DNA from 4 places in the Marvinbryantia formatexigens DSM 14469 genome. Region 1 is predicted to be linked to each of the others. Evidence: riboswitches for the same ligand, from Rfam matches in the RefSeq annotation. Region 1 holds a riboswitch; each other region holds the start of a gene.
What was found. A riboswitch is a leader RNA that binds a small molecule or an ion and turns the genes downstream of it on or off. The one in region 1 is predicted to bind cobalamin.
Positions count from the first base shown of each region.

Region 2: it holds a riboswitch for cobalamin, as region 1 does, so the genes downstream of both, NQ534_RS08650 (ABC transporter substrate-binding protein) here and NQ534_RS10495 (ABC transporter substrate-binding protein) in region 1, are expected to answer to the same signal.
Region 3: it holds a riboswitch for cobalamin, as region 1 does, so the genes downstream of both, nikB (nickel ABC transporter permease) here and NQ534_RS10495 (ABC transporter substrate-binding protein) in region 1, are expected to answer to the same signal.
Region 4: it holds a riboswitch for cobalamin, as region 1 does, so the genes downstream of both, NQ534_RS19375 (complex I 24 kDa subunit family protein) here and NQ534_RS10495 (ABC transporter substrate-binding protein) in region 1, are expected to answer to the same signal.

Region 1 covers NZ_CP102268.1:2,201,416-2,208,839, forward strand. The annotation lists gene NQ534_RS10480 (ATP-binding protein) at 1-585, shown strand, start outside; gene NQ534_RS10485 (ABC transporter ATP-binding protein) at 701-1,450, opposite strand; gene NQ534_RS10490 (FecCD family ABC transporter permease) at 1,464-2,489, opposite strand; gene NQ534_RS10495 (ABC transporter substrate-binding protein) at 2,529-3,575, opposite strand; cobalamin riboswitch at 3,912-4,095, opposite strand; gene NQ534_RS10500 (P-loop NTPase family protein) at 4,249-4,695, opposite strand; partial or broken gene NQ534_RS21730 (DUF4869 domain-containing protein) at 4,702-4,893, opposite strand; partial or broken gene NQ534_RS10510 (IS1634 family transposase) at 4,895-6,517, shown strand; gene NQ534_RS10515 (DUF4869 domain-containing protein) at 6,621-7,079, opposite strand; gene NQ534_RS10520 (ROK family transcriptional regulator) at 7,149-7,424, opposite strand, start outside.
Region 2 covers NZ_CP102268.1:1,783,012-1,790,435, forward strand. The annotation lists gene NQ534_RS08635 (alpha-amylase family glycosyl hydrolase) at 1-435, opposite strand, end outside; gene NQ534_RS08640 (TetR/AcrR family transcriptional regulator) at 466-1,047, opposite strand; gene NQ534_RS08645 (hypothetical protein) at 1,272-3,770, opposite strand; cobalamin riboswitch at 4,047-4,207, shown strand; gene NQ534_RS08650 (ABC transporter substrate-binding protein) at 4,331-5,902, shown strand; gene NQ534_RS08655 (ABC transporter permease) at 5,978-6,928, shown strand; gene NQ534_RS08660 (ABC transporter permease) at 6,925-7,424, shown strand, end outside.
Region 3 covers NZ_CP102268.1:3,251,850-3,259,273, forward strand. The annotation lists gene NQ534_RS15220 (biotin transporter BioY) at 1-511, shown strand, start outside; gene NQ534_RS15225 (DUF1284 domain-containing protein) at 501-935, shown strand; gene hflK (FtsH protease activity modulator HflK) at 1,239-2,291, shown strand; gene hflC (protease modulator HflC) at 2,294-3,160, shown strand; cobalamin riboswitch at 3,254-3,440, shown strand; gene nikB (nickel ABC transporter permease) at 3,698-4,636, shown strand; gene nikC (nickel transporter permease) at 4,639-5,466, shown strand; gene NQ534_RS15250 (ABC transporter substrate-binding protein) at 5,481-7,025, shown strand; partial or broken gene NQ534_RS21910 (ATP-binding cassette domain-containing protein) at 7,127-7,424, shown strand, end outside.
Region 4 covers NZ_CP102268.1:4,140,249-4,147,672, reverse strand. The annotation lists gene NQ534_RS19390 (NADP-dependent isocitrate dehydrogenase) at 1-283, opposite strand, end outside; gene NQ534_RS19385 ([FeFe] hydrogenase, group A) at 497-2,194, opposite strand; gene NQ534_RS19380 (NADH-ubiquinone oxidoreductase-F iron-sulfur binding region domain-containing protein) at 2,207-4,087, opposite strand; gene NQ534_RS19375 (complex I 24 kDa subunit family protein) at 4,080-4,562, opposite strand; cobalamin riboswitch at 4,971-5,165, opposite strand; gene NQ534_RS19370 (hypothetical protein) at 5,273-5,812, opposite strand; gene NQ534_RS19365 (sensor histidine kinase) at 5,809-7,424, opposite strand, start outside.

The sequences.
Region 1 (7,424 bases):
GATACGATGATGCTGGAAAGCATTGTGCGATTTCTGTTTGATAGTATTGGAAGTCCGCTTTCCACAAAGAAAATTGCGGACACTATGACGTCGAACGGCAGAAAAATTGATACAAAAACAGTAGAAAAATATCTGGATGCGTTAATGGAGAGCTACATCATTTATCAGGCAAAAAGATATAATATAAAAGGAAAGCAGTATCTGAAAACGTTGGAAAAATATTATGTGGTGGATATTGGTCTGAGATATATGCTGCTGGGAGCCCGTTCTGCTGATGTGGGCCATATTCTGGAAAATGTAGTTTATCTGGAGCTGATACGCAGAGGGTATGATGTATATGTCGGCAGGCTGGATGAACTTGAAGTTGATTTTGTGGCAATGGATTATAAGAGAATCACATATTATCAGGTGGCGGCTTCTGTGCGCGATGAGCAGACACTGCGGCGGGAGCTGGCGCCGTTGCAGAAAATAAATGACCACTATCCCAAATTTCTTCTTACGCTGGACGAGGACCCGGAGGGGGATTACGAAGGCATCCGGCGGGTAAATGCGCTGGAGTGGCTTATGGGAATGACGGAAATATAGTGTTAAATACAGTGGTTTCGTTGCAATCGTTGTGCAACGAAAAAGAAATCGTTGCAAATCATCTGCAACGATTTCCTGCGATGCAACAGGGCAGCCAGGCTGCCCTTGTTATCTGTTAATCATAATCGATAAATATTTTTTCGTTTCGCCGGAATACATCCGCGTGGATATGGTAGAGCTCCTCCACGAGCGCGGAGCTGATAACGTCGTCCGGTCTGCCGTCGCAAAGGTTCTGACCGCCTTTGAGCACGTAGATGCGGTCGCAGAATTTTGAAGCGAGACTTAAATCGTGCAGTGCGGTCAGCACTGTTTTTTTCGACGCTTTCAGAAGCGACAGCGTTTTTATCTGGCTGCCGATATCCAGATGGTTGGTCGGCTCGTCCAGAATAATCATTTCCGTTTCCTGCGCCAGCGCGCGGGCAATCAGTACCCGCTGCTTTTCACCGCCGGACAGGCTCAGAAAGCTTCTCTCCAGAAAATCTTCCATTCCGACCATTTCCAGCGAATGGCAGACTATCTCGCGGTCATGGTCATTGGCGGCTTCTATCAGACGTTTTCTGGGATAGCGCCCCATCTGCACGACCTCTTCGACGGTGAAGTCAAAATTTGCTTCGCTTTCCTGCGAAACCACCGCGATGCGTTCCGCCATCTGCCGGTTTGACATTTTCAGAAGACTTTTTCCGTCCAGAAGAATATCTCCCGAAACGGGTACAAGCATTTTGTAGATATTTTTCAGCAGCGTCGATTTTCCGCTTCCGTTCGGACCGATGACGCCCACGAATTCCCCCTGGTTTACGGTGAGGGAAATATCCCGGATAATCTCCACCTGCCGGGTGCGGTAGCTTACTTTTTCTGCACTGAGCATAGGTCCGCCTCCTTTAAGATTTCCCGAAGGAATATTTCCGTACCCGTATCATCCACAGGAAGACAGGTGCTCCGAGCATGGAAGTAATAATGCCGATAGGAATTTCGCTGGGCTGGTCGAGCATTCTGGCACCGACGTCCACCCAGACCAGGAAAATCGCTCCCAGCAGCGTGGAAATCGGAATCACCTTCCGGTGGTCCGCACCGACCATCGACCGCACGATATGCGGAATAACAAGTCCGACGAACCCGATGCTGCCGGTTACTGCCACTGCCGTGCCGGTCAGCGCCGCAGACAGAAAGACGGTGATTTTGCGCACAAGATTGATATTGATTCCCAGCGTCACCGCGCTGCTCTCTCCCATAAGAAGCGCGTTCATGGAGGTTGAGAGAGCGTACAGGCACAGAAAGCCCGGTATCAGTACCACAAACAGGGGAAGAAGCTCTTCCCACTGGGCACTGGCTACGCTGCCAAGCGTCCAGAACGTCACCTCCCGGATTTTGCTGTCATCCGGGGCCTTGTAAATGAGAAAGTTTGAAAATGCGGTAAACATGGCGGAAATAGCCGTTCCCACCAGAACCAGCTTGATGGGCGCCACCTCTTTGCCGCTTTTCGCCATGTAATAAACAATTAAAATCGCCGCCATTGCGCCGATAAAAGCGCCGCCCTGGACAGAGTATGCGCCAAGGAAGGAGAGCGCTCCGGTGACGATGGCAAGCGAAGCGCCGAAGGTTGCGCCGGAGGATACGCCGAGCACATAGGGACTTGCCAGCGGATTTTTGGTAAACGACTGCATGGCGACGCCCGAAAGCGTCAGCGCAGAACCTACCATAGCGCCCATCAGCACCCGCGGCGTCCGCAGATGCCAGACGATGTTCTGGGTGCTCATCCGGATATCTTCAACATCGCCTATGCCGGTCAGATGATGAAGAACCACCTGCCAGACCGTTTGGAAAGGGATGCTGACGGGCCCGATTCCGATGGCAAGAATCATCGACAGAATCAATAGTATTAGCAGGAACACGCAGGTTATCCCCACGTGTTCCCTCATGAATTTACATAACCGTTTCATATGAAATTATTCAAAACACTCCGGATGGAATGCCTGGGCAAATTTTTCAATCGTATCGCCCACACGGGTGCTGGCGAATACTTCCGGAAGCGTGATAACAAGGAAGTTTTCGTTCTTGATGGCGGTTACATCGGAAAGGGCTTCGTTGTCCAGCAGGAACTGGATTTTCTCGTCTGCGGTCGTATCGCCGTAATCATTGATGACGATAACCTCCGGGTCCGCCTCTACAACGGCTTCCCAGCTTACGTTGTTCCAGGTCTTTTCAAGGTCCTCAAATACATTGACGCCGCCTGCGTGACGCATCAGCTTTGAGGTGAAGTTATTTCCGGGTGTGTAGGCGCCGCCGTCACGTTCGCTGTCAAAGTTGAATACCCGCACTTCCTCTGTTCCGGCGATTTTTTCTTCGACTGCCGCAATCTGGGCTTTCATACCGTCTACGATTTCATTTGCTTTGTCTTCAACCTGGAAAATCTTGCCGAGGTTGTAAAAATCCTGATAAACATCTTCCACGTCGCAGCCAAGCTTGTAGCCTTCAATGGAAGAAAGGGACATGATGCCGTAATCGCTTAAGGTATCATGTGTGGCAATCGCCGTGTCAGAATCGCTGAAAGCAGAGCTTCTTCCATAAATGAAATCCGGTTCCAGGTCCAGAACTACCTCCAGGGACGGATAACCGTTGTTGTCAGAGATAACCGGCTTTGATTCGTATTCTTCGCGGTACTGCTCCGGAAGCTGGGCGTTGTTATAGCAGGTTCCGATAATTTTGTCGCCGAGACCCAGCGCCATAAGCTGCTCTCCGGTGTTGGGATTGGTGCTGATTACACGCTCCGGAACATGTGTAAAGGTGACCTCCTGGTCGTCCTTTGTCACCAGCGTGAAAGGAAATACGTCGCCATCTGCGGCTTCTGTGCCGTCAGCTTCTGTCTCCGCAGCTTCGGTTTCCACAGCGGCTTCCTGTGTTTCGGCTTCTGTTTCCTCAGCAAAAGCTGCTGCCGGGGAGAGCGCCATTACGCCAGCCATAATCAGTGTCAGTAATTGGTTTCTTTTTTTCATCTTGCACCTCCATAGATATTATGGTCGGGACTTTTGCCCCAACATCATGAAATGAGTGATTGGTTACTGGAAGTCCATAAAAAAGAATCCTGGTCTGGATGCATGCCCGGAAAAGTTGGAGAACTTTTTATGGCTCCTCCAGGACCTGCCACCGGCAGCTCCCTTCGGATGCATGGCAACAAAAAAGCCTGTCTTCACAGACAGGCATACCAGACAGATCGTTTTGTGCGCAGTAGTTGGGACCGGGCTTTGCAGCCGGCTGCATGAACCGGAAAACGGAACTGCTGCGTGTGTCGTAGATACGAACAAATCTGCGAGGATGCTTTGCATGGAAGCTTCTTTCGCACAAGGCAGGCAGGTTTCCTGGCTCACAGATTTGCGCTTGTCCCTCCTTCTCACGGCATTCGCCGCAATGGATATCCGGGGAAGCTCCCTGCTCACAGTGACCGCATCGCTCAGGCTTTTCCTGATTCCCTCTCATTTCCGGATACGGAAATTCACCTGCTTTGTTTCGACAAAATTCATGATAGCATATAGCTGTATGCTTTGCAAGAGAACTTTTTTGTTGATTTTATCTAATCCCAGATGATCAGATGCATGACTTTTTTGGCGGCTGTTACTATTCTTGAAGATAAATAACTTCTGGCAAGTTTTCTTTTGGAATAGCTCCATATTAATAAAGATTATATATTTCGTTGTACTTCTGCTTCGCTTCGTGAAATTTTCCGGATTCACGGAAGCCGTATATTTCCCGGACACTGTAAGGAAGCATTGGCAGCTTTTCCCGTGTTGCGAGCACAAAGTAGTTATCTGATTTCAAAGCAAGCTCCGCGAATTTTTTTGAAGCCAGAAAGCGGCTTCCTTCATCAATAAAAATGATGGAACCGGATATGCCTTCCAACTGCCGCTCCCAGTCTTCGCTGTCTAATGTTCGGCAGGGGAGGTCGCAGGAGACTACAATGCCGCTGTCAGTACCGTATCTTCTATAGTCACGGATAAAATCAATCAATACGGTTTTACCGGAGCCGCTGTCTCCGGTGAGGATGGTGATATTTCTTCTAATGGTAAAATCGTATCGGATTTTCTTTGATTCAACAATGATTCTGTGAGCGCCCTTCATAATATATTACTCCTGTTTCATTTTGTTCAGATATTCAGAGGCAACGGGAATCAGCTCTTTCATCGAATGCACGATTTCTCCGCTGTTCCCGACAACGATTGTGAATTTTGTGTCTTTCCCAAAATCCATCAGATGCCGGAGATTGATGGTCAGGTTTTTGCTTTCCGCTATTTTCAGAATCCATTTTGCGCAGTTATCCGGAACCTTGAAAGAACTTCTTCCAGAACACGGTCCTACCCGCGATGATGTCATGAAATGGGCCAGAGAGGAAGCCAGACTGGAAACACTCAGATACAAAGAAGAACAGCAGGCCAAGTCGGTTCAGATAACTTTTCACTCTGACCAGAAGCTGGATTATAGTCAGCAGGTCTTTTACCGCGGAGGATATCTTTTTCCACAAGCCTTTTACTATCGTATCCAGCTTGATAAGACTTGCCGAAAGCTCAGAGATAAATATAAATTTAAGTATGATATCAATGCCATCCTTTCCGATCTGATCTATGCCAGGGTTCTGGAACCAGCAAGTAAGCGTTCTTCTTTTAAGATAGCTTCTGAATTCCTGGAAAAACCTTCTTATCAATTACATGATATATACCGGGCTCTTGATGTCCTGGGAAATGAATGCGATTTCATCCAGTCTGAAGTTTATAAAAACAGTCATCTTCTCGGAAAACGAGATGATAAGATACTTTATTATGACTGTACAAACTATTTCTTTGAGATCGAGCAGGAAGATGGGGAGAGAAAATACGGGAAAGGAAAAGAACACCGGCCTAATCCAATCATTCAAATGGGGATGTTTATGGACGGAGCTGGAATTCCTCTTGCTTTTTCCCTTTTTCCCGGAAATGCGAATGAACAAACATCACTAAAACCTCTGGAAGAAAAAGTCCTCCAGGACTTTGGTTGTACAAAATTTATTTACTGCAGTGATGCCGGACTTGGTTCAGAAGCCATTAAAAGAATAAACCATGCAGGCCAGAGAGCTTTTATTGTTACCCAGTCCATCAAAAAGCTGAATAAAGATGACAGGAAATGGGCACTGGACAAAACTGGCTTTAAACGTGTTTCCGATGATTCTCCGGCAGATCTTTCCAGACTTACAGAGGATGATGCCGGCCTGTATTATAAGGATGAACCATATACCCCTCATTCACTGCACCAGCGTCTCATTGTCACTTACTCTCCTAAATATGCAAAATATCAGAAAGCAATACGTGACGCACAGGTAGAGCGTGCCGAAAAAATGCTCCATTCCGGGAAAGTAAAAAAAGAACGCAGAAACCCGAACGATCCCGCACGATTTATAGGTAAGATTGCAGTTACAGAAGAAGGAGAAGCTGCTAAAATCAAGAATTATCTGGATACAGATAAAATAGAAACCGAAGCGCTCTATGATGGAATGTACGCTGTAACTACAGATTTGTTAGATGATGACGTAAAAGATATTTTAAAAGTAAGCGAGGGCCGTTGGGAAATCGAAGAATGTTTCCGCATCATGAAAACAGATTTTGAAGCAAGACCTGTATTTCTTCATGACGATGTGCGTATCAAAGCACATTTCCTGATCTGTTTTCTTGCATTAGTCATATACCGTTACCTTGAAAAAAGTTTGGGAAATGCCTATACCTGTGAAACAATCCTGGACAAACTGAAATCCATGAATTTTGCTGATGTACAGGAACAGGGGTTCATGCCACTTTATACACGGGACAAACTAACCGATGCCTTACACGAAGCATGTGGTTTTGAAACAGACTTTCAATTCATTACAAAAAGCCAAATGAAAACAATCCAGAAAAAAAGTAAAGGGAGAAAATAAAATACCATACTTCAAAACAAGAGCAAAACACCTTGCAACCAGCATAAACACTGGGTTTGCGAGGTGTTTTAGCCTTCTCAACTGTCAAAGATGGGATAATATATTACTCCTGTTTCATTTTGTTCAGATATTCAGAGGCAACGGGAATCAGCTCTTTCATCGAATGCACGATTTCTCCGCTGTTCCCGACAACGATTGTGAATTTTGTGTCTTTCCCAAAATCCATCAGATGCCGGAGATTGATGGTCAGGTTTTTGCTTTCCGCTATTTTCAGAATCCATTTTGCGCAGTTATCCCCGCACGTGGAGGCGTTGAAAATTTTATCCGGTTCATTCAGCATAAGAAGCAGCGTTTTTACACCACCGGATAACCTTTCAGGAGGAATCTGTCCCAAGACCGGGCTCTGGATACATTCGCCGCTCAGAACGTCTGATTTATCTATATCTTTAACCATCTGCTTTGCCAGGGCGGAATCGAACCATTCCGGCTCATAGGTATTTTTAAAATAGACAGCGGTATTGTAGACGCTGTTTTCCATATCGCCAAAAAAAATTGTCAGCATATAAGCACCTCTCTTTTGCTTCCTACGGATTATTTTAGCATTGAACCATTGTAAATGCAATCCGGGCCTTTAAATCCGGTTCGGATACAGAAAGCGTTCCCGGATGAGGTATACGCCGCCAAGAAGCACGGCGGTGTCCTGCAGGGTGGAGGGAACCAGGCGGCAGTAGTCCTTCATGTTGTTGTGGAGCTGCGCCGCGATGTCGTCGCACAGTCCGGCGTGGCACATGGTGAGCGAGCTGTTGAGCACGATGATGTCCGGATTGAAGGTGTTCAGCAGATTGTTGATGCCGACGGACATATATTTGATAAACTGCTGCATGGCGCGCACGGCGGCAGGATCGCC
Region 2 (7,424 bases), 420 kb from region 1:
GCCGAAACCATCATTATAGTGCGTATTCCAGCCGAAATTAATGCCCTTGTACCAGCAGCAGTACGGGGAGTTTTCCCGGTTTTTCTGAATGTCCCGGAATGCAAAAAATTCTCTTCCCGTATGATTAAACACGCCGTCCACCACGATGCGGATGCCCAGCGCGTGAGCCTTTTTCACAAACTGCTTAAAATCTTCATTGTCTCCCAGACGCCGGTCCACCATGCGGTAATCCCTGGTGTCGTAGCCGTGCGACGTGGATTCAAACAGCGGACCGATATAAATCGCCGTGCAGCCGATGTCCTGCAGATGCGGCAGCCATTCCTCCAGCTCGTCAAAACGATGCGTCACTTCCTCCTGCGTGTTGTATTTCGGCGCGCCCGTCATGCCGAGCGGATACATATGATAAAATACTGCTTTTTCATACCACTTACTCATTTCCGTCAAAACCTCCAGATGTTTTTTATATCACGAATTGATGCCGTGCATAAACTGATGTATCAGACTGCGCTTCGTCTCTTCACTCACTTGAACGCCCAGATCCGACGCCTCTTTCTTTCCCATATACAGAATATAGTGATTAAAAAGTCCCAGAAATCCCAGCGCAAACTGCTCCTGCCTGCCGTTCATGTTTCCCAGAACCGGCGCCGCCTCATCAAAAAGCTGGACGGCAAGACAGTGTATCCGGTTTATATACGGCTGCACCGCGCGATAGCTCTCATTTTCCCTTGCGGAATAGGACAGGGACATCATCAGCAGATATGCCCGGTAATTCGCATTGGCGCAATCCAGCATAACCGTGGCAAAGCCGTACAGAGACTGCTCCACATTCGTGTGGAAATGCGCCACCTGCGAGAGCTTGTCCACAAATCCGCCGAGCTCCTGTTCAAGCAGCGTCTCCAGCAGACCATACTTACTTCCAAAATAGTGATACATGGTCGGCTTTGTGACGCCTGCTCTCTGGCAGATTTCCTGAATGCCGACCGCATCATACCCCCTCTGATAAAACAGGTCCAGGGCACATGCCAAAATCCGTTCTCTGTTATCCATAATCCTGCCTTTCTGATATGCCCTATTCTTTGCGGGTTTATACAGTTCTCTATCTCACTTCTTTCTCAGTATACCGAACGGTATACTATTTGTCAAGCATAAGCAGCAAAAAACCATGCGCCCAATTCCGGGACACATGGTTCTTATCCATTTTACTTTATGATGCCTGCAGATTGCGACGTGCAGCCAGTCTTTCAAGGTTGCGTGCCGCGCACTTCTGGGCATTATTTTATTTTTTTAAAGTTCTTTCCTTTGAGGATTACGCGGTCGTTTTCATCGAAGCGCTTTCCGGAAATGCTGGAGGTCAGCTTGCCGATGCCGAAGCGGTTGGCATGTTTTATCGCCTTATCCATAATTTCCTTAACGTCCAGGACCGCCACCGGCTGTTCCGGAGACTGAATCGCGCCGATACACTCGTACAGCGCATCCACCGCGGATACATCCAGCGAGCATCCATTCTCAAACGCATAGTATTCGCCGAAGTCAACCAGCTCGTCGTTCGTCAGCATCGGAACATTCAGCGTCACGTTGAATTTTTCCGCGAACGCCGGATTGCGCGCCAGTAAATCCTGCAGATATCTGCGCTCGTCCTCCAGGACGATTACCAGACTGTCCGTCTTAAAGTCCATCGCCATAGAAAGCTGCGATACCGCCTCATCGCTCAGGTCGCCCGCTTCCTCTATAATCAGCACGCCGCCCGCCATTTTGCTGACGGTTGCCGCAATGTCTTTTTTATTGAAGTCCTCCGCGTAAATCTTTGCCACCTTCACGCTCGGCTGCCCCTTGCAGCGGCTGATGATTTTGGCAAGCGCAATCGCCAGCGTTGTTCTGCCGTTTCCGGCGTCTCCCACCAGCAGGACATTGCCGCTGGATGAGGTTTTATTGGCAAGCGCACTGCGCATAATCTGGGTGACGGCATCGTTGATCTGCTCATTCATCCCGCTGATATGCGACCAGAAGCCAATCATGGATTTCTCTTTTTCATCAAGCCCGGATCTGTTATAATCCTCCGGTGCGACCGCCGGCATCGGCTGGCTCTGCGGTGCGGCTGTCTGTGCCGTTCTCTGCGATTCCGCCTGGCTCTGCGGCGCGGCTGTCTGTGCCGTTCTCTTCGGTTCCGGCCGGCTCTGCGGCGCAGCTGTCTGTGCAGCTCTCTGCGGTTCCGCCTGGCTCTGCGGCGCGGCTGTCTGTGCCGCTCTCTGCGGCACCGGCTGGCTCTGCGGCGTGGCTGCCTGTGCCGTTCTCTGCGTTTCCGCCTTCTGCATGGCTGCCGCATAGGAACGGATTGGCGTATCGCCGATTTCCTGCCGGATTTTTCTTGAAATATCAATCGTCGGCGCCGTCATCGGGTCGACTTTTTCTGTTTTCTTTTCCGCCTGCGCGGTCGTATCTACAACGGTGCGCACCACCGGTCTCGCCGCCGGCTGCGCGCTCTGGTTCATTGCGGATGCACTCTGCTGTCCGCCTGCCGTCTCCACAACTGTCCGCACTGACGGCTTTTCTGCCGGACGCGCACTCTGCTGCGACGCTGCCCCGCCCGTCTGCGGCATCTGTTCCGGCGTCGTCCCGCTCATCTGCGGCATATCCGCCTTCGCTCTGTTTTCCATCTGCGGCGTCTGTACCGGCGCTGTCTGCGCCTCCGCCTGTACAGCGACATCCCCCGACGGTTCCGTCGTGCCGGTAAGAATATCGTCAATGCTCACCTTCTGCGGCATTTCTTCCTCCTGCTCCGGCTCCTGCAGACCTGCAGCTGCCTCATGCACCAGTGTCGGCGCGCTCTCCAGCTCCTCCGTGGAGGACGCCGGGCGGATACCGGACAGGATTTCACGCATACTGTTGGCAAGCTCGCTCTGCAAATCAATGGTGCTGATATCGTTTACCGGCATTCTCAGCTCCGGCATTTTAAGCTCCGGCGCGGGCTGTTCCGGCTCTGCGGGAATCTCCGGCATGGACGGCGCCTGCACTGCGGCGGCAATCTGCCTTTCCGTATCCATAATAATGCTGTCTGCGATTGCGTCCTTTTCTGACTTCGGCAGCTCCTTCGTGATAACCTCATCCAGCGTCGGAACAGCCTTTTCCACTACCTGCTCCTTCGTCTCCATGTCCACGATCTCGCTCGGATTGTCATAAACCGTCTGCTGCTCCGGCGTGAGCGGCACATACTTCTTTTTCAGCTCCAGCGCCGCCACCACATATTTTCCGTTGTGGAACCACAGCGCCAGGTCGTCACACTCCGCCACACATTTATCAATCATACCTGCCTCGTCGTACAGCTTCGCCAGCTCATACGCCCACTGCTCGGTATACTCCTTGCTCTTCAGCTCCTCCAGAACAGAAATCTGCTCCTCCAGGGAAGAACCGCGTCCTTTATAAATCTCATACTTCAGAATATATTTGCTGTTATCATTCGGAGAGAGGTTTACATACTCCGTGTAGTATTCCACTGCATCGTCAAACTCCTGCGTCTGCACACAGGCTTCCGTCAGACGGTAAAGAATCTGCCTGCTCCCCGGCGAACGGCGGTATGCGCGGTACAAAATTGCCTTGCTGTCTTCCGCTCTGCCGACCGCCTCATATATCTCACTTATCATGCACAGAGTACGTACACTGCGCACGCGCTTCCATTCTATCGTATCTGCAATATTTGCAGCCCCCTCATAATTTTCCTTCTCTACTAATTTATTAATCTCTTCAAGCTTTGCCTGGTATTCAAACTTGTCCACTTTCATACACCTCTTATTTTGTGTTTTCTCCATTATTGCCTGCACAATCTGCAGCTGCAATAATACCTTTTCTTCCCCTCTTTGTAACACCCCAGTGATAAATTTCACATAGTTGTAATAATTCTAGCATAACATACCATGCTTGTCAAAGGAAACACCGGGTTTTTCATGTATGTTTTTTCATATATCAGTAACAATTCCGCCATCCGAAAAATAAGTTTACAAGCTTTCCAGAATATGTTACGATATAATAGATTTATAGCTTTCTGTAAACTATTTAACAAAAACGGAAAAGGTGTAGGGAACGCAAGTGAAAAGCTGCGGCAGCCCGCTCTACTGTGATGATTATGCTCCGGTCAGTATGCCATTGGGAAACTGAGAAGGCGACGGGAGTGAAAGGTCTAAGCCAGGAAACCTGCCTTTTCTAAGGAAATGCGATTCGGTGGGGAAGCAGCGTAACAAGCAGCAAAAAAAGCTGTGTCTTTTTTAATGGGAAGAAAGTTTATCGCTCTTTTTATTCTTCGCCGTGCATTTCGCACACATTTTCAAGGAGGAAAAACATGAAAAACAGAATCACGAAAGCGTTGCTGGCAGTTGCTGTGTCCATTTCCATGCTTTCTGGAAGCAGCATAGCTGTCATGGCGGAGAGCACGGCCGCCATCAATGAAAAGAACGAAACAGATGAAGTGGTAATCGCTACCTACCGGGACGCAATCCAGGGAAGCGGCGACGCTTATTACTGCTGGGAAGGAACCTTCGTCTGGGAAGCTCTGACCGTAAACAACGGCGGCGTAATAGAGCCCTGGCTTGCAGAATCCTGGGAGCACAACGATGATTGTACCGAATGGACTCTGCATCTGCGTCAGGATGCCTACTTTACAGACGGCGTACAGTTTAACGCAGACGTATGCCTGGCAAATATTGACCGCTGGGGCAAGGACCTTACCTCCACCTATACGTCTCTGAGCATTGAAAAGACCTTCCCGAATCTGGATACGCTGGAAAAGGTAGATGATTTTACAATCAAATGCACATTTACGGAGCCTCTTACCACGCTGGAATATAATCTGTCCGATTACGGCAGCCCCATGTTCAGCCCGAACTGCTTTGATGAGGAAACCGGCGTAATCAGCGACTATGCTATCGGCACCGGTCCCTATAAAATCATCGACCACAAAGAAAACGAATATGTTCTTCTGGAAAGAAATGACGACTATTACGGAACGCCGGGAAATGTAAAAACCTTCCGTATCCGCTGCATTCCCGAAGCAGAAACCAGAATTTCCGCACTGAAATCCGGCGAAGTAATGGGACTGGCTGATAACGGCGCTATCACAATGGACGCTGCCCAGGACCTGTGCAATACAGACCCGAACTTTGCAATGGATATTACACCCAGCCATATGGTCGAGTACATCACCTTCAACTGCCAGAATGAATATCTTTCTGATTCCCGGCTACGCAATGCCGTCAGCCTTGCTACAGACAGAGATTCCATTTGTGAGGTTCTCTACGGCGGTCTTCTTGAACCAGCATATTCCTATCTGAGCAATCAGTCTGTATTCCATCTGGATATCCAGGGCGAATATGATATGGAAAAAGCAAAAGAACTTGCCGCCGAGGTACTTGGTGACCAGACGGTAGATATGAACATGATCATCCGTTCCAATACGGCTTCTGATTACAACTGTAAAGCCGTTGCAGAATATATGAAGCAGGTGTACGCGGAAATCGGTCTGAACATCGAAATTGAAATCCTGGATTCCAATATTTACAAAGAGCGTCAGGCTGAGGGAGATTTTGATATGGCTCTGACCGTATCCGGTTTAAACAATGCCGACCCGGCTTCCACCTTTAAAGCATACTTTACCAGCGATGGTACTTCCAACAAACAATATGGTCTGAACTACTACAACCCGGAGATTGATGAGCTGGTAGAAAAAGCCACCACCATCGCAGATGTAGATGAGCGCGGCGAGATTTACGACCAGATTCAGACCATTCTTTACGAGGATATGGCAGTTTGCCCAATCTGCTACCAGGTCAACGTAAATATTCACAACGTTGCCATTGAAAATTACGCCGGAAGAACATTTGGCGTCGGGCTTCCTACCATTTCCTGGACCGAATAATACACGCATATGAAAAAGCTGCGGGGTGCCGCTTTACGGCATCCCGCTCTTTCTTAATATTTTTGAGGAAAAAAGATGACGCTGATCAAATATCTTTTCAAAAAAATCCTTATGCTGATTCCGGTTCTGATAGGAATCAGTATTGTAGCGTTTGCTCTGGGCGTTTCATCCCCCGGCGACCCGGTAGACCAGGTACTGAATCCAACCGGAGACGACACCTACACGCAGGAGCAATATGACGCTATGGCAGAGAAGATGGGACTTGATGAACCTCTGCCGGTCCAATATCTGAACTGGGTCAAAAATTTGTCCAGAGGTGATCTGGGACGTTCCTTTTTTACGCAGAAAAGTATTCTGGAGCAGCTCCAGAAGCGCATCCCTCTGTCAATGCGTCTGGCGCTGTATGCTATGGTGCTGATTACCGTCTTTGGCGTTGGCTTCGGCATATTAATGGCAATGTTTAAAGACAGCCTTCTGGACCATATTCTTGGCGGCATTTGCACAGTGGCATTATCCGTTCCCGGCTTCTGGATCGCTATTGTACTGATTTATATTTTTGCGGAAGAATTAAAAATTCTGCCTACCAGCGGTCTTATGACTCCGGCAGGCTACATTCTCCCTTCTGTAACGCTGGCGCTCCCCAGCATCGGAGTGTGCGCACGGCTGACCAGGAGTGCAATTCTGGATGAAATCGGGCGGCAATACGTGCTGGTGGCTGATGCAAAGGGCTTAAAGCACCGGCAGACAGTTTTTCGTCACGCCTTTGTCAATGCCCTAATTCCGGTAATAACGTATCTGGGAAATCATATGGCAGGCATTCTGGGCGGAGCATCCATCGTTGAAACCATTTTCGCGCTGCCCGGTATCGGAAGCTATGCTATTTCGGCAGTACAGTCCAAGGATTATTATGTTGTCCAGGCGTATGTCCTGTTTTCCGGAAGCGTTTATGTGCTGATGACCATATTAATTGATTTAATCTATATTGCAATTAATCCGAAAATCCGTGCTGGGGAGGAAGTTGGATGAAGCTGAAAACAAAACTTGCAATAGGCATATTGGCGATTATTTTATTTTGCAGTATCTTTGCCCCTGTGATTGCTCCCTATGACCCGCTGGAATCTGATTTATCCGCCGCCATGCAGGGAATTTCCCGCGAGCATCCTCTTGGAACAGACAGCATCGGCCGCGACATTTTAAGCCGCGTTCTGTATGGCGGGCGGCAGTCTATCGTACTGGCTCTGGCAGCCACAGCGCTCTCTATGGCAATCGGCTGCCTCATCGGGCTTCTGGCGGGTTACTACGGCGGCGTGGTGGATGTGATTATTACAGCGGTATCCAACGTGTTTCAGGGACTGCCCGGTCTTATCTTAATGATTGCGATCGCCGGTATTCTGGAGCAGGGCGTCAAAAGTATGCTGATTGCGATCGTTATTAATTCCTGGGTCGGTTTTTCCCGTATTGTCCGGGGAGAGGTGATGAAAATCAAGCAGGAATATTTTATAGACGGTCTGCGCACCGTCGG
Region 3 (7,424 bases), 1.1 Mb from region 1:
CGGCATGTTTGTAGCGGTGCTGGCGGTACTTTCGCAGATAGCGATTCCGATGCCGTCCGGTGTTCCGGTGACGCTGCAGACCTTTGCGGTGGCGCTGACGGCGTATGTGCTCGGCTGGAAAATGGGGACGGCGGCGACAGCGGTCTACATACTGCTCGGCGCGGTGGGCGTTCCGGTATTTGCAAATTTCAGCGGCGGCGCGGACAAGCTGGTCGGCATGACCGGCGGTTTCATCTGGGGCTTTCTGTTTATGGTGATTCTGTGCGGGCTGGGAATGAAGCAGAAAAATAAAATCCTCCTCGTGGTATTAAGCGCGGCGGGGCTGGCAATCTGCCATCTGCTCGGCATCTTCCAGTTTATGGCGGTGATGGAAATGGAGTTTGTTCCGGCGGCGCTGGCGGTTTCCGTACCGTACCTGGTAAAGGACATTATCTCGGTAGTGCTGGCATATTTCGTGGCGCTGGCGGTGCGCAGAGGACTTTCTGCGGCGAACCTGGCTTATGGAATGTAGTCTCAGGCTGCGCATTCATCATCTGCTGTGCATCCCGCTGTTTGTAGGATACGGATACAGCGACGGCTTCTGCAGAAATATGGAGAACATGATTGGAATGCTGGAGGCGCATCAGGATGAACCTTTGAATGCGGTCTGCGCGCCGGATATCATCTGCGCAGGCTGCCCGAATCTGACGGCGGAAAACACCTGCCGGACGAGCGGAATGCAGGTGGAGAAGAAAGACGCCGCGCTGGCGGAAGCGCTTGGCATAGAGCAGGGACAGGTCTATACTTACCGCAGGCTGAAAAAACTGGCGGCGCAGAAGCTTACGGAGGAAATCTTTACCGGCTCCTGCAAAAACTGCCAGTGGTACGCAAAAGGTTTGTGCTCTTTTGAAAAATGGAAAATATTTTCAGACATCAATGCAGGAAAAAGCGAATAATTTTGAAGAAATATATTGACAAACGCACAAAAATGTGTTAAAAAAATATCAAAGAAAAGGGAGTAGCTTACATCGTACAGTCGAATCAGATGGTACATGCGGCGTCAGAACGATATTATTATCCGCCTCATGTGAGCAAATAGCGAGACTTTTGTTTCAGGGTATACACTGAAATGAAAGTCTTTTTTTACACAGAAAATGATTCTGAAGCTTTTTGTGAAACAAGTCGCTTTGCCGGGATGAGCGCGGAAAGCTCCCTTCTCTTTGGAACCGCAGACAAATGCACATACGGGAGGAAAAGGTATGACAGAATTCAGAAACGAAGGCGACTGGACGGGGGAACCGGAGGAGCTGAAGAAAAATGAACAGAAGAGAAGAAAAGGCAAAAAGGGGAAGGGAGCAGTCAAGATTGGCATTGCGGCTGCTGCCGCTGTGATACTGGTGGCGGTATTCGCGGGCGATTCCTTTTATCAGATTGGCGAGGAGGAGCAGGCAGTCCTGGTGACGATGGGAAAACCGAAGGCGGTGCCGGAGACCGGACTGCATTTCAAGATTCCGCTGATTCAGTCGGTATACAAGGTAAATACGACGATACAGGGCTTTCCGATCGGCTATGACCTGGCGACGAACGAGAACGTGGAGGACGAGAGCCTCATGATTACCTCGGACTACAATTTTATTAATGTAGACTTTTTCGTGGAATACCGGATTACGGAGCCGGTGCAGTATCTGTACGCGGCGGGCGAGCCGGAGGCTATTCTGAAAAATATCGCCCAGAGCTCCATCCGCACGGTGGTCGGCAGCTATCAGGTGGACGATGTGCTGACCACGGGAAAAGGGGAAATCCAGTCGAAAATCAAAGACATGATTACGCAGAAACTGGAGGAACAGGATATCGGCATCCAGCTCGTGAACATTTCCATGCAGGATTCCGAGCCGCCGACAGCGGAGGTTATCCAGGCATTCAAGGAAGTGGAGAATGCGAAGCAGGGCAAAGAGACTGCGCTGAATAACGCGAACAAATACCGCAACGAGCAGCTTCCGGAGGCGGAGGCAGAGGCGGACCAGATTATCAAGGAAGCGGAAGCGCAGAAGCAGACGCGCATCAACGAGGCGGAAGCGCAGGTGGCGAGATTCAACGCCATGTACGAGGAATACCGCAAAAATCCGGTGGTCACCAAGCAGCGTATGTTCTATGAAACGATGGAGGAGGTGCTGCCGGGCATGAAGGTCGTGATCGACAGCGGAGACGGCGTACAGAAGGTACTGCCGCTGGATTCCTTTACCGGGGAAGACGCGGCAGCAGCGCGGGAGAGCGCGCAGACAGAAGCGGAAACAGAGACAGGAGGAAGATAACTATGAAGAAAACAGCTATTGCGGCAGCGGCGGGAGCGGTTCTGGCAGTGGTTCTGCTTGGTTCCTCCCTCGTGGTGACAAACAAAGACGAATACAAGCTTATCCGGCAGTTCGGCAAGGTGGTAAAAGTGGTGGACCAGGAGGGCGTCAGCTTCAAGGTGCCTTTTGTGCAGAATGTTTCCACGCTGCCCAAGCAGACTCTTTTGTACGATCTGACGCCGTCGGACGTCATTACGAAGGAAAAGAAAACCATGATCAGCGACAGCTACGTGCTCTGGCGCATCAGCGACCCGCTGAAATTCGCGCAGTCGCTGAACTCGTCGATATCGAATGCCGAGAACCGTATCAATACAGCGGTGTACAATGCCACCAAAAATACCATCGGCAGCCTGTCACAGGATGAGGTAATCAGCGGACGCAACGGAAAGCTTTCCGAAGCGGTGATGACGAGCGTGGGGGACAATCTGACGCAGTACGGTATTGAGCTGCTGGAATTTGACATGAAGCAGCTCGACCTGCCGGACGACAATAAGGCTTCCGTTTACGAGCGTATGATTTCCGAGCGCAACAACATTGCGGCGACCTACACAGCGGAAGGAAATTCGGAAGCCAAAGTCATCCGCAATACCACGGACAAGGAGGTCGCGATCCAGATTTCCGATGCAAAGCGGCAGGGCGAGATCCTGGTCGCGGAAGGCGAGGCGGAGTACATGAGGATTCTGGCGGACGCCTACTCGGATGAGGACAAGACCGACTTCTATTCTTATGTGAGAAGTCTGGACGCGCTGAAGGCTTCCATGACCGGGGAAAACAAAACGATTGTGCTGCCGGCGGATTCGCCGATCGCGCAGGCGTTTACCGGGGAATAGAGGAAAAAACCTGAAAAATTTTTGCATTCTTCTGGACAAGTGAAAAATATTGGACTATAATGTATGACGTAAAATTAAATAACATTTGCTGGTTTGAAGCCAGCCGTTGCAAGTTCCGCAAGGATTAATAGAGAAACCGGTGCAAGTCCGGTACGATCCCGTCACTGTGATAGCGAGTCTGAGAGCATTTATGTCACTGGATTTTGATAAAGAAGATCTGGGAAGGCGCTTTTGGGCGATGAACTTAAGTCAGGAGAACTGCTTGCGATTGTTTTTCGTTTGATTCTTACGGTCGATAAGAAGCAGCAGGTAATTTGTGTGTGAAATTATGCCCGTATCAGTCTGTGATACGGGCATTTTTGCAGGCGGGAACTTAGTGAGAGCTAATTTCTGCGCAGCAGGGAAATTTTGCGCAAAAATGCGCAGGCTGTCATGCCTTACATTCAGATATGATACATATTTGCGGTGCCGCGGGAAGAGAAAAACTTTTTCTGCGGCTGTTTTGTTTTAAAACGGGAAATGTAGGAAGGAGAAACAATGTCAAAGAAACAAATTGGAAAAAGGCTTCTGCAGATTCTGGTAGTCCTGTTTGGCGTCACCTTTTTCACCTTTGCGCTCACCTATCTTTCCCCCGGCGACCCGGCGGAAATCATGCTGACAGAGTGCGGAAACCTGCCGACGCCGGAGCTGCTGGAGCAGACCAGGCATGAGCTGGGACTCGACCAGCCGTTTCTGGTGCAGTATGGAAACTGGCTGAAGGGCGTCCTCACCGGGGACATGGGCAATTCCTATGCTTTTAAGATTCCGGTGGCGGAGAAGCTGATGAAGTGCTTCTGGCCAACCATGAAGCTATCGCTGTTTGCGCTTCTTCTGATGATTGTATTTTCGATTCCCTGCGGAATCCTCTCGGCAGTTTATCAGAACAAGTGGCCGGACTATCTGATACGCGGCATCACCTTTATGGGCGTATCTATTCCGAGCTTCTGGATCGGTCTTGTGCTTCTGAGCATTTTCGGCGTGCAGCTGCGCTGGGTAAACGTGGCGGGCGGTACGACGGACTTTAAGGCGATGATTCTGCCGGCGGTCACACTGGCGATGTCCATGTCCTCCAAGTATACCAGACAGGTGCGCAACGCTGTTCTGGAGGAGCTGCGGCAGGACTATGTAACAGGCGCCAGAATGAGAGGAATTAAGGAGGGGGCGATTCTCTGGAAGCATGTGCTGCCCAACGCCATGCTGCCCATCGTTACCCTGCTGGGACTGTCCCTTGGCTCTCTCCTTGGAGGTACGGCAGTCGTGGAGATTATCTACAACTGGCCTGGTATGGGAAGCATGGCGATCAAAGCGATTTCCTGCCGCGACTATCCGATGGTGCAGGGATATGTGCTGGTGATCGCGGTGCTGTATATGGCGATTAATATTCTGGTTGATCTGTCCTATACCTGGCTCGACCCAAGAATCAAGGAGGTCAACTGAACATGAAAAAGAAGAACTTTTTTCTGGAGCATAAACAGTTTACCATTTTCTTTATTCTGGCGCTGGCTATCGCGGGCGTAGCGATTTTCGCTCCCTGGATCGCGCCGAAGGACCCGCTGGAGGCTGTTATGACGGATTCCCTGAAGGCTCCCTGCAAGGAATATCCGCTGGGCGCCGATAAGCTGGGAAGAGATCTGCTCTCCAGGGTAATCTACGGCACCAGAACCTCTCTGGTATATACGCTGATTCTGGTGGCGACGATTTTCGTTACGGGAACGGTGCTGGGTATTATCGCGGGCTATTTCGGCGGCTGGATCGACCAGGTCATCATGCGCGTTGCCGATATGATGATCTCCTTTCCGGGAATGATTCTTGCGATCGCGATTGCCGGTATGCTGGGTGCGAGCCTCCGAAACGGCGTTATCGCCATTACGGCGGTGAGCTGGCCCAAATATGCCCGTCTGGCGCGCAGTATGGTTTTAAAGCTGAAACGGAATCTGTACGTGGAGGCTGCTGTGGTAAACGGTACCAGTACGGCAAAAATTTTGTGGAGGCACATCCTTCCCAACATGCTGACGACCATGACGGTGACAGCGGCGGCGGATATGGGAACGATGATGCTGGAGCTGGCATCGCTCTCCTTCCTCGGTTTTGGCGCGGTGGCGCCCACACCGGAATGGGGACTGATGCTGAACGAAGGAAGAACCTATATGGCGAAAGCTCCGTGGCTGATGATCGCGCCTGGTATCGCCATTGTAATTGTAGTAGTTGTGTTTAATATGCTCGGCGACAGCATCCGTGACATTCTGGATCCGAGACAGGAAAATTAGAGGAGGAAGAACAAATGAAGGTAAGAAAGATGAAAAAATTAGCGGCGGCAGTGGCAGTCGGCGCAGCCGTAATGGCGGCGGGCGCGGTGGTTTCCGCAGCAGGCACGATGACCATCGGCGTGACCAGCTTTGCAGATACGCTGGAGCCGACGGAGCAGTATTTCAGCTGGGTAATCTCCCGTTACGGCGTCGGACAGGGTCTGACAAAATTTGACGAGGAGGGCAACATGGTTCCGTGTCTGGCGACAGAGTGGAGCAACAGCGAGGACGGAAAAACATGGACCTTTACCATCCGCGAGGGCGTGAAGTTCTCCAACGGCAATGATATGACGCCGGAGCTGGTGAAGGCTTCTCTGGAGAGAACCTTTGAAATGTCCAACCGTGTGCCGGAATTCTTTGATGTGGCAAGCGTTGAGGTAGACGGGCAGAATCTGATTTTCAATCTGAACAGAGCAAACGCAAACATGGCAGGCTGCCTTGCGGACCCGCTGTTCCTGATTATGGACACCAGCATTGACAACTCCAATATTGCCATGTCCGGTCCTGTCTGCACAGGTCCCTATGCTTTCCAGTCCTTCGACCCGTCGGGTGATACGGTTGTGGTGCGCAACGAGTATTATTGGGACGGTGAGGTGCCGAATGACAGCGTGACGCTGCGCATCATCGGCGACCAGACGACCCGTTCGATGGCGCTGCAGTCCGGCGAGATCGACGTGGCATATAATCTGAAGACAGAAAACGTATTTGAATTTGACGGCAACGATGCTTACACCATCCAGTCTCTGGAATCCCTGCGCTCCACCTATGCATTTATGAACCAGAACGGCGCGCTGGGTGATCTGGCGCTCCGTCAGGCGCTGCTGCGCGGTCTTGACAAGGAGACCTACACAAGCGTGCTTCTGGAGGGCGGCGCTACCCCGGCAAAGGCTCCGGTTCCGCCGACACTGGATTATGGTTATGACGAACTGAACGACGCAAATGCTTATGACCCGGAGGGCGCAAAGCAGCTTCTGGCGGATGCCGGTTACGTGGACAGCAACGGGGACGGCTATGTGGAGACGCCGGAGGGCGAGCCGCTGGAGCTGACCTTCGTATATTATGACAGCCGTGCAGAGCTGGGCGTTTACGCGCAGGCGGCACAGGCGAGCCTGAAGGAAATCGGTATTAACATCAAGCTTGACTGCGTGTCCTACGAGACGATGCTTGATCGCCGTGATTCCGGACAGTATGATCTTCTGATCTGGAACGTGCTGGTTGCAAACACCGGCGACCCGGAGAACTATCTGCGTGAGAACTGGTACAGCACCTCCGCAAACAATACAGCGGGCTATGCGAATGCGGACGTTGACGCATGGCTGGATGAGCTGGCGGCGACAATGGATGCCGATGCGAGAAGAGAGCTGATTATAAAGATTCAGCAGGCGATTATGGACGACGCGGCAACCGTATTCTTCGGATATGAGAATACCTTCCTGATTTCCAAATCTTCTGTGGAAGGACTGGTTATGTATCCGATGGATTATTACTGGGTAACAGCGGACATGAAAATGGCGGAATAAACGCGGCGCGCATCAAAGGAGCGGAAACTATGCTGGAAATTAAGGATTTGGCAGTTCAGTATGGGAAACAGTCTCCCACCATCGAGCATTTTAATCTTTCCATGAAGAAGGGCGAGATTATCAGCGTGGTGGGAGAGAGCGGAAGCGGAAAAACCACGGTCATCCGTGCAGTCCTCGGCGCACTTGCCGGGGGCGGCCGGGTGACGCAGGGCGATATCACGTTTCACGGGGAATCCCTGCTGAAGTATTCGAGAGAGGAATGGCGGAAACTGCGCGGCACGAAGATGTCCATGATTTTCCAGGATTGCGGCGGGACACTGAATCCCATCCGCAAAATCGGCAGTCAGTATGTGGAATATATCTGTACGCACAGCAGCCAGTCGAAAAAGGAAGCGTGGA
Region 4 (7,424 bases), 1.9 Mb from region 1:
GGCTCTTCCACATTTCCTTCAGATTATACTCCTTCACGCGCGCGGCATTCGGGGTAATCGTTGCGCATTTTACGGCAACGCCGTATTTTTTCGTGGCAAGCGCGCTGTCGACGGTAATCTTATCATCCGTCTCGTTGCGCTTCTGAAGTCCCAGGTCATAATACTCCGTCTTTAAATCCACAAACGGCAGAATCAGCTCCTCTTTAATCAGCTTCCAGAGGATTCTGGTCATTTCATCGCCATCCATTTCCACAAGCGGGGTCTTCATCGCAATTTTACTCATAATTTTCCTCCTCATTCATACAATCGTTTATCAAATTTTATCCAATCCATCCGGACTTGTCAAGCTCGAAAGAAATTCAGGCGGTAAGATTTCCCTGCGTCGTATGCACGGCAACGAAAACAGGACCTGCGCCTGGCAGGTCCCATTTAAAATTCCGATATGTATTTATTCCCGCTGGCAATAAGCCAGGTGGTATGCCTGCAGCAGGGTATTTTACTTTGCACAGAAGCTGTGATTGTGCAGCAGCTCGTGCTCCTTTCCTTTCAGGAAGCCCTCGTACAGGGAAGCAACCATCGGATTTTCATCGCACTTTTTGATGACCGAAACACTGTCCGCGCGATAGATACCGGCGGTTCTCGCCGCTTTCGTGCGTTTTCCGGCAAGACGCGGCTGTCCGCCTCCCATAATGCATCCGCGGCGGCACGCCATAATCTCTATCAGATGATATTCTTTTTCGCCGCTCTTTACCTGCTCCATCACGGTACGCGCATTTGCCAGTCCGCTCACCACGCAGATTCTGATTTCCGTGCCGTTGTACGGAATGGAAAATTCACGGATAAAGCCCTCCTGGCGCACGCCGCATTCTGCGATTTCCTGGAAGGTTTCTTTCGCGTGGTCCGGCGCCAGCCGGCGGATGACCGCCTCCGTTACGCCTCCTGTCACGCCAAAGATGACGCCGCCGCCCGAACCAAAGCCGAACGGAATGTCGGAGGATTCCGGCTCCAGCTCCGCAAAGTCGATGCCGGTCGTTTTAATCATGTCGATCAGCTCCGTCGTCGTCAGCACAAAATCGGTATCCTTTTCGCCCTTCGTATAGCTGTTGGGGCGGTTCGCCTCCATCTTTTTCGCCGTACACGGCATGATGGATACCATCACCGTCTTTTTCCCGCCGCTGTTCGCCGGATCGCGGAAATATTCCTTCACGACCGCGGAGAGCATTCCCTGCGGGGAACGGCAGGTGGATACGTTTTCTTCAAATTCCGGATAATGCTCGCCGACAAATTTCACCCATGCCGGACAGCAGGAGGTCAGAAGCGGCAGCTTTTCCCCGCTCTGCACGCGCTCCAGAAACTCGGCGGATTCCTCCATGATAGTAAGATCCGCGCCGAAGGTGGTGTCGTATACCTCGTCAAAGCCCATCCGGTGCAGCACGTTTACAATTTTTCCCATCACGCTCCTGCCCTTTGGCAGACCAAAGGCGTCGCCCACCGCCACGCGCACCGCCGGGGCAACCTGCGCCACCACGCGCGTATCCGGGTCGGAAAGCGCCTCCCACACCTCGCCGCGGTTGTGGCGGATGCTGATAGCTCCCGTCGGACAGAAGATGCGGCACTGCCCGCAGTTTACGCAGTCCGTCGTCGCGATTTCCCGGTCAAATGCCGGCATCACCATCGCGTCGGAGCCGCGGTGCGCAAAGCCGAGCGCGCCGATGCCCTGCAGCTCCTCACAGACGCGAACGCAGTTTCCGCAGAGAATACATTTGTTCGGGTCTCTCACGATCGACGGCGAGCTGAAATCCAGCGGCCGTCTTTCCTTATAGTTCTCAAAACGCACTTCCATCACGCCGAAGCGCTTTGCCAGCGTCTGCAGGTTGCAGTCCCCGCTCTTCTCACAGGTGAGACAGTCGCGGCAGTGCGCGGCGAGCAGAAGCTCGATAATCAGCTTGCGGTATTTCCGCAGCTTTCCGGTGTTGGTAAAAATGACCATGCCGTCTCTCGGTTCCTCCGAGCAGGAGGCAAAGGTTTTCCCGCGGTCATCCTCCACCGTGCACAGACGACAGGCGCCGAAGGTGGAAAGCTCGGAATGATAGCAGAGTGTCGGAATGTCGATGCCGGCATTGCGGATAACGGACAGGACATTCTTTTCATCGGTAAATGTTACTTTTCTACCGTCTATTGTCATGGTTCCCATATTCGTTCCTCCCTATGCTTCAACATAAATGGCATCAAATGCACAGTTGTCCTTACAAGCTGAACACTTAATACAGATATTTGGATCAATATGATAGCATTCCCTGCGGACGCCGGTGATCGCTCCGACCGGACAGTTTTTCGCGCATTTTCCGCAGCCCTTGCAATATTCCGGGTTGATGACAAACCGGCGCATCGCCTGGCAGACCTTCGCCCGGCATTTTTTATCCACGATATGCTCCTCATATTCCTTCCGGAAGGTACGTAAGGTACTGAGCACCGGAAGCGGCGCGCTCTTTCCAAGACCGCACAGCGCCATGTCCTTTACCATACCGGCAAGCTCCTCCAGACGGTCCAGATCCTCTAATTCGCCCTTCCCCGCCACGATTTTTTCCAGGATTTCCAGCATACGCTTGGTACCCTCGCGGCACGGCACGCATTTTCCGCAGGATTCCCGCTGCGTAAAGCTCATGAAGAATCTCGCCACCTCGACCATACAGGTGTGGTCGTCCATAACAACCAGACCGCCGCTGCCGACGATCGCGCCGTATTTTTTGATGGATTCAAAGTCGAGCGGCACATCCAGATGCTGCTCCGTCAGACAGCCGCCGGACGGTCCGCCGATCTGCACTGCCTTAAAGGTGCCGCCGTCCTTCATACCGCCGCCGATATCAAAGATAATCTGGCGCAGCGTCGTGCCCATCGGCACCTCGATCAGACCGGTATTCTGGATGGAGCCCGTCAGGGAGAAGGTCTTTGTCCCCGGCGTGCCCTCCGTTCCGATACTGCGGTACCAGTCTGCACCCTCCAGTACGATCTTCGGGACATTTGCATAAGTTTCCACGTTATTTAATACCGTCGGCTTCGCCCAGAGCCCTTTTTCCACGGTACGCGGCGGCTTGACACGCGGCATTCCGCGATTTCCCTCTATGGAAGCCGTCAGCGCGCTGCCCTCGCCGCACACAAAGGCGCCGGCGCCCCGGTTAATATGCATGTGGAAGGAAAAGTCTGTGCCAAGGATATTATCGCCAAGCATATGCCTTGCCTCCAGCTCCGCGATCGCGTGCTTCAGCCGCGCGACTGACATCGGATATTCCGCGCGCACATAGATATAACCATTTTCCGAGCCGACCGCATAGCCTGCGATCATCATGCCCTCGATCAGCTTGTACGGGTCTCCCTCCATGACGGAGCCGTCCATGAAAGCGCCGGGATCCCCCTCGTCGCCGTTGCACACCACGTAACGCTCTTTTTCCGCCTGGCGCGCAACCTGCTTCCATTTTCTTCCGGTCGGGAAGCCGCCGCCCCCGCGCCCGCGCAGCCCGGATTTGTCGACCACGTCGACCACTTCGTCCGGCGTCATCTCAAACAGTGCCTTCTGGAACGCCGAAAAGCCGCCGCCCGCCAGATATTCATCGAAAGATTCCGCGTCAAATTTGCCGCAGTTTTCCAGAACGATGCGCGTCTGCTTTGCAATAAACGGAATTTCGTCCGGGCTTCTGTAGGAAATGCCGCCCTGCTTATACAGCAGGCTCTCTATTACGTCATCTCCCTTTACCGATCGCTCAAAAATCTCCCGGCAGTCCGAAAGCTGCACCTTCGTGTACTGCACTACCTGGTCGCCCTTCTGGATGCGCACCAGCGGGCCGAGCTCGCAGACGCCCTGGCAGCCGGTCTTTTTGATGCCGACATGCTCACCCTGTCCGTGCGGGGCGAAATCAATCCGGATACCCGGCTCGTCCTTTGCAATTTTCAGAAATTCCTCATATATTTTCTGGGAACCGGTCGCGATGCAGCCGGTGCCGGAACAGACGAGAATCCGGCAGTCATAAGAGGCAAGCTCCTGTTTTGCGGCTTCGCCCGCCTGAATCAAAGCTTCTCTGTTTTCAATCATGCTGGTCACCTCTCAATTCCCGTATTAAATCGATTGCTTTTTCCGGTGTCATTTTCGGATGCACGTCCTCATTTACCATCACAGTCGGGGCAAGCCCGCATGCGCCGAGACAGGAAACCGTCTCCACGGTAAACAGCATATCGTCGGTTGTATGCTTTTTGGCGCTCAGTCCCAGCTCCTTCTGGAAAGCCTCCAGGATCGGCGCCGATTTGCGCACATGGCACGCCGTTCCGTCGCATACCTTAATGATGTATTTCCCTTTTGGCTCAAAAGAAAAGTTTTCATAAAAGGTTGCGACGCTGAACGCCTTCGCTTCCGTGATGCCGATCTGCCCCGCCACATAAGTGAGCAGCTCTCCCGGCAGATAACGGTACACCCCCTGGATATCCTGCATAATCGGAATCAGGGAAGCTGGTTTTTTACCATAGAACGCGATGATTTCATCCGCTTTCTGATAAAAAGTCTGGTCTAGCATCTTTTGTCCTCCTTTGTTGTTATAGAAAACCTGCACAATATGTTTTTCTTCATCATATCATTTTATGTTCAAAATTACAATAAATGATATATATTTAACGGCATGGACATTTTATTAACAAAGAGGCGACGCTCTTTCGCCTGCCAGTCCTTCTGTGATGCGGCTTTTATGCGCAGGCATTTTTGTTTTTTCTGAAACGAAAAAAATCCCGGCAGGTAAGCCCTGCCGGGAACCCATTCCGTATTCTGCAGAAATGTCAGCTATTCTGCATCGGACGGTATGAAGGAGGTATTATGTTGTGTATTCTCCTTGCTCTGAGATTTCCAAAAAATCAAGTAACTGTTCACCCATACAGTCACATTCACAAACCGCGAAGCGGCTTGGTTGGATGCTGCGCTATAACCAGGAGCACATCTCATATATCAAGCAGGTTTCCTGACTTACAGGTCTGCGCTCGCTCCGCCTTCTCGCGTCATGGGTGACGCAATGACATATTGGAGTCCGCTCTCTGAACACAGTGACCGGTTCGCTTGGGATTCTCACCCAATTCCCTCTTCAAAACAGTATGTATGACTGCTCTGCACTTGATACAGCAATTATCAATTACACAACTATAGTATAGTGCGCCTGTGTATGTTTGTCAATCACTTTTTCTGCTCTCATCCAGCATACGGTTACTTCCAGGTTACTGAAAACGGAGTGAATAGTAACTACTGCCAGTTTTTCCACTCTTCCGGAATTTCATTAATATCGAATTCATAATCAAACAAAATAGAGCCTGCATCTGTGGTTCCAATCTGCGCGCCATGAATAGTTCCGTCCGTGTCCTTAAACAGCCATGTCCCGGACGGGGAGAGATACGACTGTTTTCTGCCCGGATACGTATAGTTTATCCACTCTTGCGGCGCCGCCGCCAGTGAATCTTCAATATCATAGTCATACACCGGCGTTCCGCCTTCTCCCAGATTAAGCTGAGGACCGTGGATTGTTCCATCCTCATCCCGGAATAGCGGCTTGCGACTGACCGTCTCTGCAACCCGCTGCGAATACTCTGTCTGCTCTGAGTACTCTGTCTGCTGCAAATGCTCAGTCTGCACAGATACGTATTTTTCTGATGCGACAGCTTCTGTCTCCTTCTCTATCTTCGCCTCACCATTCAGATTAAATACAAAAGTTCCGTCCTGCAGATCACAGCCGCCGCTTATAAACATCATTCCCATTATCAATCCCGTTGCCATTATTCTTTTCATAATCTACGCTTCCCCCCTGTTTTTTTACATGTCACGCGAAATCCATCCGGTGTCTTTTCAGCAGTAATCCGTACAGCATGCAAATTTAAAATTTTTCTGGCAAGATACAAACCAATTCCGAGATGCTTTTCTGCAGATGCAGTGCGCTTTCCCCGATAAAAAATATCAAAAGCACGCTGTACATCCTCCTCCTGTACGGACGCACAGGTATTTTCTATCCGGCATCCCTGTGCATCCGTGACGATCTTAATGATACCGCCCCTGTCGCAATAGCTGACGGCATTGTCAATCAGATTGGCAAATGCCTTCTCCAGATATTTGTTATCGCCTTCCAGTTCAAACACTTCCTGCATGGAAAATTGCAGAGATACCCCTTTTTCTTCTATCAGCGGTCCGAATTTTCCCAGTTGTTTCCGCAGAAGATTGTTCACGGAAATCATTTCTTTCTGCAGCACCAGATGCTGTGATTCCAATCTTGCAGCTCCGATAATGTCTGCAACCATACTGTCCATTACCTCCGTCTGTCCGATAATCTGCTGCAAATAATAGTCTTTTTTCTCTGCCACGGTATTTTCCTGCAGATTTTCTGCAAAACCGCGAATAATCCCAAGGGGCGTCTTCATTTCATGGGCCATCGCATTGATAAAATCACGCTGGTTTTCTTCCAGCCTTGACCGTCGCTCTTCGTTTTTGTGAACGACAAACATCACTGCCGTCATACAGGCGGTCATCAAAAGAAAACCTGCCAGATAGACATATTTCATATAATCCATCGCTGCTGCCCAGGGTCTGCACTCGCTGAGCAGGGTAAGGTCACAGGTACGATTTCCGATAGAAACCGTATAATCTTCTTTAAAGCGCGGTTGAAATGCTTCGGAGCTCATGCGCACCTTTTCACTGAAAGAACCGTAGTAGTTTTCCAGGTCTTCCGGCACCGTATGCTGCAGATAATCGCTGTTTTTCCAGCGCTTCCAGTCTCTGTAGCCATAGGTCAGCCCCGGAAATACAAGGCTTATCTGCCTTGTGCCCACCGTCATTTCTTCGGCGTCCCGGCTCTCCCATTCCCATACAACCTCACTGCCGGTCTGCACATAGCTTACCGCATCATTTTTATCGTCCGAATATGAAATTTCTGATTTCGAACCGGTAAATGGGTCCTGCTCTCCATCCTCAATGCTTATATCTGTTTGCCAGAATACTCTCTGAACAAAAAGGCCAAGCAAACTGCCGTCTTCCTCTGCTATCTTTCCCAGAAAACGATATTTTTCCGGTTTGTGAGCGCGAAGCTCTTCCTGCCTTTCCAGTGCATACCGTGCCAGTCGGTCAATTTCTTCCTCCGAAAAAAATGAAGATAGCGAAAAAACATTTTGAGCTCCCAGCCTGTAATCCTGATAGTTCTGCACTGCGCTGGCATACTGGCTCCGTACTGCAATTTTGCCTTCCTTATCATAAAAAACCGCCGCATATTGCTGATATTTGGAATGAAGAAGTACAGTTGATACCAGATATTGGTATGACGCTTCTTTTCCTTTCACAGCTTCTTCCATATCTTCTCCGCTGTCTTCTTCTGCATTTCCCAGCGTTTCTATCACTTCTGTCAGACTGCTTAATT